Regions from separate parts of the Clostridium sp. 'White wine YQ' genome, predicted to be linked through region 2. Evidence: riboswitches for the same ligand, from Rfam matches in the RefSeq annotation. Region 2 holds a riboswitch; the other holds the start of a gene.
What was found. Region 2 has a riboswitch for thiamine pyrophosphate ahead of tenA (thiaminase II). Riboswitches for the same ligand answer to the same signal wherever they lie in the genome.
Positions count from the first base shown of each region.

Region 1: it holds a riboswitch for thiamine pyrophosphate, as region 2 does, so the genes downstream of both, thiW (energy coupling factor transporter S component ThiW) here and tenA (thiaminase II) in region 2, are expected to answer to the same signal.

Region 1 covers NZ_JAQYUU010000009.1:197,174-202,070, reverse strand. Annotated here, with positions in the region: gene thiM (hydroxyethylthiazole kinase) at 1-672, opposite strand, end outside; gene thiD (bifunctional hydroxymethylpyrimidine kinase/phosphomethylpyrimidine kinase) at 662-1,489, opposite strand; gene thiW (energy coupling factor transporter S component ThiW) at 1,548-2,045, opposite strand; TPP riboswitch at 2,121-2,233, opposite strand; gene PTZ02_RS18270 (methyl-accepting chemotaxis protein) at 2,291-4,291, opposite strand; gene PTZ02_RS18265 (MarR family winged helix-turn-helix transcriptional regulator) at 4,439-4,882, opposite strand.
Region 2 covers NZ_JAQYUU010000001.1:1,458,070-1,462,966, reverse strand. Annotated here, with positions in the region: gene PTZ02_RS07365 (spore coat protein) at 1-223, shown strand, start outside; gene PTZ02_RS07360 (flavin monoamine oxidase family protein) at 313-1,992, opposite strand; TPP riboswitch at 2,142-2,241, shown strand; gene tenA (thiaminase II) at 2,332-3,000, shown strand; gene PTZ02_RS07350 (ABC transporter ATP-binding protein) at 3,001-3,762, shown strand; gene PTZ02_RS07345 (ABC transporter permease) at 3,763-4,545, shown strand; gene PTZ02_RS07340 (ABC transporter substrate-binding protein) at 4,526-4,897, shown strand, end outside.

The DNA.
Region 1 (4,897 bases), on a different contig from region 2:
AGCTAGTAAGTAATCTTCTCCTGCCCCTAAATATGAGCCAATAAGTGAAGTACACATACAGCCAGTACCAGTAACCTTAGACATTATCTTATGTCCATTTTCAACGGTATACAGCTTTTCTCCATCCGTTATTATATCTACAGCTCCGGTTATAGCTATAACAGTGTTTAGTTTTTTAGCAACAGCTTTAGCAAATTCCTTTTCTTCTGTAAGTTTATCACTATCTGCTGAAATACTTTCTGCCGCATCCACACCCTTTGTTATGGTATCTATACCATATAAAACTTTAATTTCAGAGATATTTCCTCTTACCACTGACAACTTTATATTTTCTATGATTCTTTTTGCTACTTCTGTTCTATAAGGTGTCGCACCTGCTCCTACAGGATCTAATACTACAGGAATTCCTAGCTCATTTGCTTTTTTACCTGCCTCAAGCATTGCCTCTACAGTTCTACTATTAAGTGTACCAATATTTATAACTAAGGAAGATGCCAATGACACCATATCCTTAACTTCATTTATATCATCAGCCATAACAGGAGATGCTCCAATTGCTAAAGTTATATTCGCGCAATCATTTACTGTTACGTAATTAGTTAAGTGATGCACTAGTGGGCCCTTTTCCCTTACTTTCTCTAATAATCCGGCTACTACTTCATTAATCTTCATTTAGTAATCCTCCTTTTTTATAAAGTTCATAGAAATGATGTGTAGGTCCAACGCCTTTTCCTATATCTAAAGAATGCTCTATTGCTACTGTTATATATTTTTTAGCTTTATCAACTGCTTCTTTAATATCTAATCCAAGGGCTAAATTAGAAGCAATTGCTGAAGACAAGGTGCATCCTGTACCATGAGTATTTTTTGTATTAATCCTCTCAGATTGGAAATGTATAATTTCCTTTCCATCATATAATACATCAATAGCTTCCCCTTCAATATGTCCGCCTTTTAACAAGACATTTTCACATCCAAGCTTATATATCTCTTTTGCAGCTGCTTCCATATCCTCTACTGTTTCTATTACAACTATATCTGAATTTACTGCTTTTAAAATCTCCTCAGCTTCAGGAACATTAGGCGTAATTATATAAGCTAATGGTATCAATTCATCTATTAATGCTCTCTCTGATTCAGGCTTCAATAAAGAATATCCACTTTTAGATATCATCACTGGATCTAACACTAAATTCTTAGGCTTATATAGCTTCAATTTTTCTGCTATCGCTTTTATCGTTGAGATTTGTGAAACCATTCCTATTTTAACAGCATCTACTTCTATATCCGTAAATATTGCATCTATTTGCCCTTTGATTATTTTTTCATCTAAATCTTGAACATCAAAAACTCCTTGTGTGTTTTGTGCAGTTACTGCTGTTATAACACTCATACCGTATACTCCATTAGCACTAAAAGTCTTAAGATCTGCTTGTATTCCCGCTCCTCCGCAGCTATCTGATCCTGCTATAGTTAATACCTTTTTCATAAAAACCTCCTTATACCTAATTGAAACTTATTATAGACTTGTTTTAATTTATATTTTTTTATAAATCTTTACCATTTAATGATATTAGCTTTGTAGAGCTTAAAACTCTAACTAATAAGTATGCTATTAGACTACCGCCAACAGTACTTATTAAAAATGGAACTATATAAAATAGTGCTCCTACTTCTTTTCCCATTATTAGCTTTGCTATAGGAAAAGATAGTAACGCTCCTAAGATTCCCGTACCAAATACTTCACCTAAAACTGCAAAAAAACTTTTTTTAGTCTTAAGATACAGATAACCCGCCAAGAAAGCCCCTATCATACTTCCAGGAAAAGCCAAAAGAGTTCCTGTTCCAAGGATATTTCTTAATAGAGAAATACAAAAGGCTACTATAACTCCATATCCAGGACCTAACAATATTCCTGATAAGACATTAATTGTGCCTTGCATAGGAAAACATTTTGATGCTCCTATTGGTATATAAATCAAATTTCCTGTTACTACTCCAATTGCTATAAATAAAGATGCTATGGTTAATTTTTTAGTTTTCATCATATTCCTCCTTCGTTTGTCGTTTTAATAAAAGAAGCACAAATCCATAGGATTTGTGCTTAAAATTACCTTCTATAAAATAAAGAAAACAACTTCCTACGCTGGAATAACCCAGTTCAGGTTCATAGGGTTAAAAGAATAAGTTCTTTCTCTCAGTTGGCCAAATACCAACACCCCTGTGTTTTTTATTATTAAATTGTCTCCTTCATAATAGCATAGTATTGTATTTTCTTCAACTAAAGATATTAGCCAATTTTAAATTTGCTGACACCTTCGTTAAGAAGCTTAGCTAAATCTTGAAGTTCCTCTGTAAATCTTGAAACCTCTTCCATTGTAGCATTTATCTCTTCAGCAGATGCTGAAACTTCTTCTGAACCAGAAGCTGTCTCTTGGGATACTGCTGAAATATTATCAATCTGCATAATTACATTATTTTTCTTAGCTGCAATTACTGACGTAGAGCTCATTATACTCTTTATTCCATCAGTTAATTCATTAATTGATGTTAATATTTCATTAAATATCTTCTCTGTTTCAACCACCGCAGCTTCTTGCTCATTTACAATAGCATTAGAGCTTTCAATTGCTTTGACTGCTGATTTTGACATATTCTTAACTGATTCAATAATTTTTCTTATTTCTTCAGTAGAATTCTTTGATTGTTCTGCTAATTGTCTAATTTCTTCTGCTACAACCGCAAATCCTTTCCCTGCTTCTCCAGCTCTTGCTGCCTCTATACTAGCATTAAGAGATAAAAGATTGGTTTGTTCTGTTATATCTGCAATAGCATCTGAAATCATATTTATCTCTTCTGTATTTCTACTCATTTCCATAACAATTTCACTTACTTCTATAGAAGATTTCTTAGTTTTATTTGATTTAACTGCTAAATCAATAACCATGTCTAATCCTTTATTACCAAATTCTAATGCATTACGTGATAGATTTTCTACATCTTTTGTCGTAGATGTTATTTCATCAATTCCTGTAGCCAATTCACTAATATCACTAGCTGCATCTTGCGAACTTTGAGCTTGCTGAGTTGCTCCTAATGCAATTTCTTCAATAGCCTTAGATACTTGAGTTATAGAAATTGTTGTTTCTCCTGCCATAGTAGAAAGTACTTGTGAATTTTCTGATACAGTTCCAGATGATAATTTGACGTCTCTCATCAAACTTGCAATATTACTAATCATACTATTGAAATCTTTACCTAGATCTCCAAATTCATCTTTAGACTTGATATCTACTTTTGCAGATAAATCTCCATTTGCGGCATCATTAAATGCTTTACTTAACTCTTTTGCATTCTTAGCCATTCCACCACTTAAATAAAGTGATACAAATATAGATATTACTATAACTGCTGCAATTACTATAAGCATTATATTTCTTATTGCATTTACATCATTGTCTACTTCTGTAATACTCATAGCAGCTACTATCTTCCACCCGCTAGTGTCATTGGTTATATAACTTGAAAACTTGTCAGATCCATTATAATTGTATTTTATAAAACCGCTTTTTCCATTCTTTATATCATTCCATATGCTAAGTTTTGTAGCTTCTGGAGTTCCAATTATCTTGCTATTAGGATGTGCTAAAATTATCCCCTCGCTATCTGTTATATAAGCATATCCACTATCTCCAATTTTTGAATCCTTAAATTTATCTGCCATAGCATTCAGATCTATGTCTAAGGATACAACTCCTATAACTTTCCCATCTTTAGTTACGGCTTTAGCTACACTAGCCATAATTTGACCTGTTGATGCACTTTTGTATGCTTTGGTAATAATTGCTTTTCCCTCATTATTTAATGCAAGCTTGTACCAATCCCTTACTCTTGGGTCATATCCTGCTGCCATTTGTGCTTCTGGATATCTAATAAATTCACCTTTTTCAGTTCCCATATAGGCAGCTACTATCTCTTTACTACTTCCTTGCATATCCTTTAAGTAATTCTTTAATGAAGTAACTTTTTCTTGAGTTCCATCATATGCAGTAAAGCTATCATTGCCTGATGCCATATTTACCATAGCCACTTTAGAATTTAAGAAACTATCTACAGCCTTATTAATTTCCGATATAGTTTGCCCACTTGTTGCTTCAAACTTTTTTGTTAAAGTTGCTTTTGATTGAAAATATGCAAACATTCCTAGTACTATTAGTGGAATAATGCAAATAGATAAAAAACCTGCAACTAATTTTGCACGTATCCCTCTAAGTCTAATATCTTGTTTCATTAGTTAATCCTCCCCTTATCCTATTGTTTAAGCTCAGTTATTTATCGTCACACATAGGCTTAAACCTTATATATATTTCTAACATTCTTAATTTGCATATTTTCCCATTCATGCCCAAAAGAGAGAGGGGATTAACCTTTTATTATTTTATTGTTCTAAATTTTTAATACTTTCTAGTAGTTCATCTGTATCCTTTTTAAATTTAATTAACTGTTCTATATCCATATTAATTGATTTTAAAATACATTCTGGTATAGTTAATGCTTCTTTTTTAAGTTCCTTACCCTTTTCAGTTATATTTACACAAAGTATTCTTTCATCTTCACTAGAACGCTGCCTCTTTAATAGCTCCATCCCCTCTAATCTTTTAAGAAGTGGTGTCAATGTACCTGAGTCTAAATATAATCTATTACTTAATGCCTTAAGAGTTATATTTTCTTTTTCCCACAGTACTAACATCACTAAATATTGAGGGTAAGTTATTCCTAACTTCTCTAAAAAAGGTCTATATATTTTTGTTATAGCTCTTGATGTTGCATATATTGAAAAACATAGTTGATTTTCTAGCTTTAATCCATCTTCATATTTCATTTTATACATCTCCTG
Region 2 (4,897 bases):
AAAGAGGGCAGGAAGAGAATATGCTTGGAGTGCAATGGAGGCAAGTAATCCAAAAATAAGGGAATTTTTAAAAGATGCTTTTACAATGAGTTGCAATCATGCATACGATGTATGGCAATGGATGGTTAAGAAAGGCTATTATCCACTTTGTCCAGCACCACAAGAACAAATCAATAAAGCATCATCCATTTATAACGAAGTAAGAGAATTTGCATTAAAATAAGAAGAGTGATAGGAATTTCCTATCGCTCTTTTGCGTTATAAACTTTCATCACGGATATATATTAAATTATTAAAGTAGAAAAACACTCATTAAACAGAGTGTTTTTCAGCGTTTGAATAATATGCTAATTGATTTGCAGCTTGCATTCCAGTATATAATGAGCCTTGCATCCAACCGTGAGAGACTGAAGCATGTTCACCTGCGAAAAAAATTCTATTATTATATTCTGGTCTTGTAATTTCATATGAAAAAACTCGTTTTTGTCCAGGAGTCATATGACAAACTGCACCTCTTGACCACTCTTCTATATTCCAAGAAATATACATTGATTTTTCCACAATAGAATTTAATAATCCCTTAGGTAATCCATGAAGTTTCTCAAGCTCAGTTGCGATTATGTCATTATGAATAGGTTCACTTATATTTGCAATACTTGTAGCATCCATATGTAAGTTATATGAAGCTACTAATACCCCAGGCTCATCAGGATTTGGATTATTTATATGATCTGAAGGATATAGAGTTGTGGTTAATGGACCATCGGAATAGGAGATACCTCCATTGATTCTACCATAATCTGTATCTTCTTCCCAAAAACGTTTCTTACATAAATATATAGTTCTATGTCCATTAACATAAGCAATTTGCCTTATTGCTTCCATTTTTCTATTTGAGAATACTGGATCAATATCAACAGTTTTAAGGATAGTAAATGGAATAGCGCATACAACATAATCAAAGGATTCATTTAAAACTTCAGTAAGTTCCCTATTTTTATACGTAATTATAACTTTATCACCAGCTTCATTTTTATGAATTCCCGATACCCAGTAGCCACCAATCCAGTTTACATTTCCTATGGCCTCTTGCGGTATATTATCGTATTCTTTAGGTTTTTGAGACAATAAAGAATAGTAAAATGCTAAAGGTAGATTTACATTGCCGCCATCAATTCTATATAAGTGCTGAAAGAAAATTGGATAATTTTCTTGTAATATTTCATTATAAGCCTCGTCAATTAAAGAGCCAGAAAATGCATCAACACTTGTTAACAGTTGAATAGCCTCATCACTTAGTCCTAAAAGTTCAAGATTTTGACGTACACTAATATTTAATAGCGGAATATACTTAGGGTTATAAACTGGAAGAATTTTTAATAATTCAGTTCTAATATTAGGTGGTAAAGTTTTTATAGGAGAATTAAAAGCATAATTATAAAGCTCAGGCCAAGGCGTATTTCTTTCCTTTGGAGTTAAATTAAATTTAGGATAAAGAACTTTCTGAATTTCCTCAGGTTTGTTTCTAATTCTAGTATTGAGAATATATAAAAAAGCATCTGGATTATACTGAATAAAAGGATAGGTATGAAGTCTAAAAAGATTAATATAATGCCAGGTAGTCTCATGCGTTACAGGAATTCTAATAGCCCCTAACTCTCCATAAATCTTTTTTTCATCATCGAAGTAATGTGTATAAACTCTACCACCAATTCTATTTCTAGCTTCAAAAATGGTGATATCACATCCTAATTTTCTAAGTTCAAAAGCAGAAGACATTCCAGCAAGTCCTCCACCAATTATGCCCACCTTCTTTCCTTTAAGGGAGCCGGGAGGGGCATAGTTTATGATATTAGGAGGGGGGGCTAATAAACTAATAATGTTATTAAAATCTTCCTCACGTCCAACTTTAGCGAGATCACTTCTTATTAGTGAATACCTTTGTTCATTTGTTGGATTCGAAGGTTGATTTGGTAAATCTAATATATTCATAAATATAAATATCTCCCAAATAATTAATTTATACAATTATATTAGAATAAATGAGTAAATAGACGTAATTATTAGCGCTTATAATTATAAAATGTAAAATTATAAGAATTATGAATATTGACATTATAATCATTAAGAGGTAAAATTTTAGCGTGCACTAGGGGAGCTGTAGTGGCTGAGATGAAATTTTTCAGACCCTTTAAACCTGCACTGGGTAATGCCAGCGAAGGGAAGTGAGTAAGTAGTATATGGGAAAAGTCTATTCACATATAGATATTCTATTAGATTATTAACTCTTTTCGATCGGTATACCTAATACTGTTTGAAAGGAGTTTTTTTATGGGCTTTTCTGAGAGATTGTACTTAAAAGGTAAGTATATTTGGGATGCATGCTTAGAGCATCCATTTCTTAAAGATATGAGTAACGGTACACTAGCTGAAGACAAGTTTTGTTTTTATATTAAACAAGATTATGTTTATTTAATTGACTATATAAAACTTTTTGCATTAGGAATGGTTAAAGCTGATTCCTTAGAAGACATGAAGAGCTTTTCTAAATGTGCAAATGATATTGTAAGTATAGAGATGGACGGGCATATAGAATTTGCAAAAAGATTTGGCATAACTAAGGAAGAACTTGAGGATACTAAACCTAATTCGAATAATTTATCTTACACAAAATTTATGCTTCAGGTAGCAAATGAAGGAACATTAGCAGAACTTGTTGCAGCATTACTTCCTTGCATGTGGAGTTACAGCTTTATTGGTAAAAGCTTAGCGAAAAAAGATAAGGCTTTAGAACATGAGCTTTATAAAGAATGGATTCTAACCTATGCAAGTGATGAGTATAATAATGAAGTTAATTGGTGCATCAATTTAATGGATAAAGTAGCAGAAGGACTACCAGAAAGACAACTTGAAAAATTAGAAGAAATCTTCATTCTATCATCAAAATATGAATATATGTTTTGGGATGCATGTTATAAAAAAGAAGGTTGGGTAATTTAAATGAAGGCATTAGAAATTAATAATTTATCTTTTAAATATAGAGATACAGACAAGCTTATATTAGACGATTTATCTTTTAGTATAAATAAAAATGAGTTTGTAACTATTATTGCTCCTAGTGGAACTGGAAAGAGTACTTTATTTAGATTAATACTTGGGTTACTAAAACCAATTAGTGGAAGCATAGATATAGAGAAAAATAACAATAAAAATATTATTGGGTATATGCCTCAAAAAGACTGCTTGATGCCTTGGAGAACAATATTAGATAATACAGCTGTTGGCTTGGAGTTAAATGGATATTCGAAAAAAGAGGCAAGAAAAAAGGCAGTTACATATTTTGAAAGTTTTAATCTTAAAGGAACGGAAAATTCATATCCACATGAGTTATCAGGAGGAATGAGACAAAGAGCATCTTTTTTAAGAGCGATTGTAAATAATCCGTCATTACTTCTATTAGATGAGCCATTTTCTTCATTAGATGCGTTAACAAGAAGGAAAATGCAAGCTTGGTTACTAGATTTATGTCAGAAGGAAAAAAACACCGTATTTATGATAACACATGATATAGAAGAAGCGTTGCTTTTGTCAGACCGAATATTGATATGTACGGAATTACCATATAAAAATCTAAAATCTATTGAAGTTAATATTAATAGACCGAGAACTTATGAAACTACCTTAACTGGTGAATTTATTGAATTGAAGAGACAAATATTGAATATCTTAGATAAGCTAGAAGAATCGAAGGAGGGAATATAGATGAGCAGATTTAAAAATAATATATTCCCACTAGTATTTGTAATTTTAGTTATATTGGCATGGCAATACTTAGTTCCTTATTTTAATGTTCCAAAATTTATTTTGCCTAAGTTTTCAAATGTGCTAACTGCTTTATGGACTCAGAGAGAATTGCTATTTAGTCATTCATTAGTAACCTTAGGCGAGGCTTTATTGGGATTAGTTATATCTGTAGTTATCGGAATACTATGCGCTTTTTCTATATATGCATCAAAAGGGCTTGGAAAAACATTATATCCTATTATAATTTTTTCACAAACAATTCCAACTATTGCATTATCACCAATTATGGTTATGTGGTTTGGATATACCATATGGTCTAAGGTTGCTGTAGTTATACTATTTTGTTTCTTCCCGATCGTAGTAAGTACGCTGGATGGATTAAATAGTGTTGATAAAGATTTAGAAGATGTACTAAAGGCCCTAGGAGGCAGTAAAATTCAAATATTTATGAAGCTTCATATGAATTCAGTATTGCCAAATTTTCTAAGTAGTTTCAAAATTGCAGCAACATATAGCATTGCCGGAGCAACTATAGGAGAATGGTTAGGAGCAGAAAAGGGACTAGGAACTTATGTAAAGAGAGTAGCTGGGATGCTACAATCTGATTCAGTTTTTGCAGGAGTGCTTGTTTTATCCTTTCTAGGATTACTTCTATTTTCAGTAGGGGTTTTACTTGAAAGAATTTTATTAAAATATAGAAAAGGAATAAAGGAGAGTAACTATGAAATTAAGAAGATTTAGTATTATTTTAGCAATGGTTATGCTATTTAGTTTAGCATTAACAGCATGTAGTAAGAAAGAAGAACAAAGTACAAGTAAAGAGTTAAAAGAAGTTAATGTTCTTTTAGATTGGTATCCAAATGCAGTTCATGCGTTTTTATATGCAGCAGAGGAACAAGGATATTTCAAGGAAGCTGGATTAAAAGTTAACTTAATAACACCAGCTGGAACTGATGACGGAATTAAGTTAGTAGCTGCTAATAAAGCTGATTTTGCTATAAGTTATCCAAAACAAATAATATTAGCAAGAGGGGAAAACATTCCTGTAAAATCAGTAGGAGCTATAGTTAGAAGTTCATTAAATCAATTGATG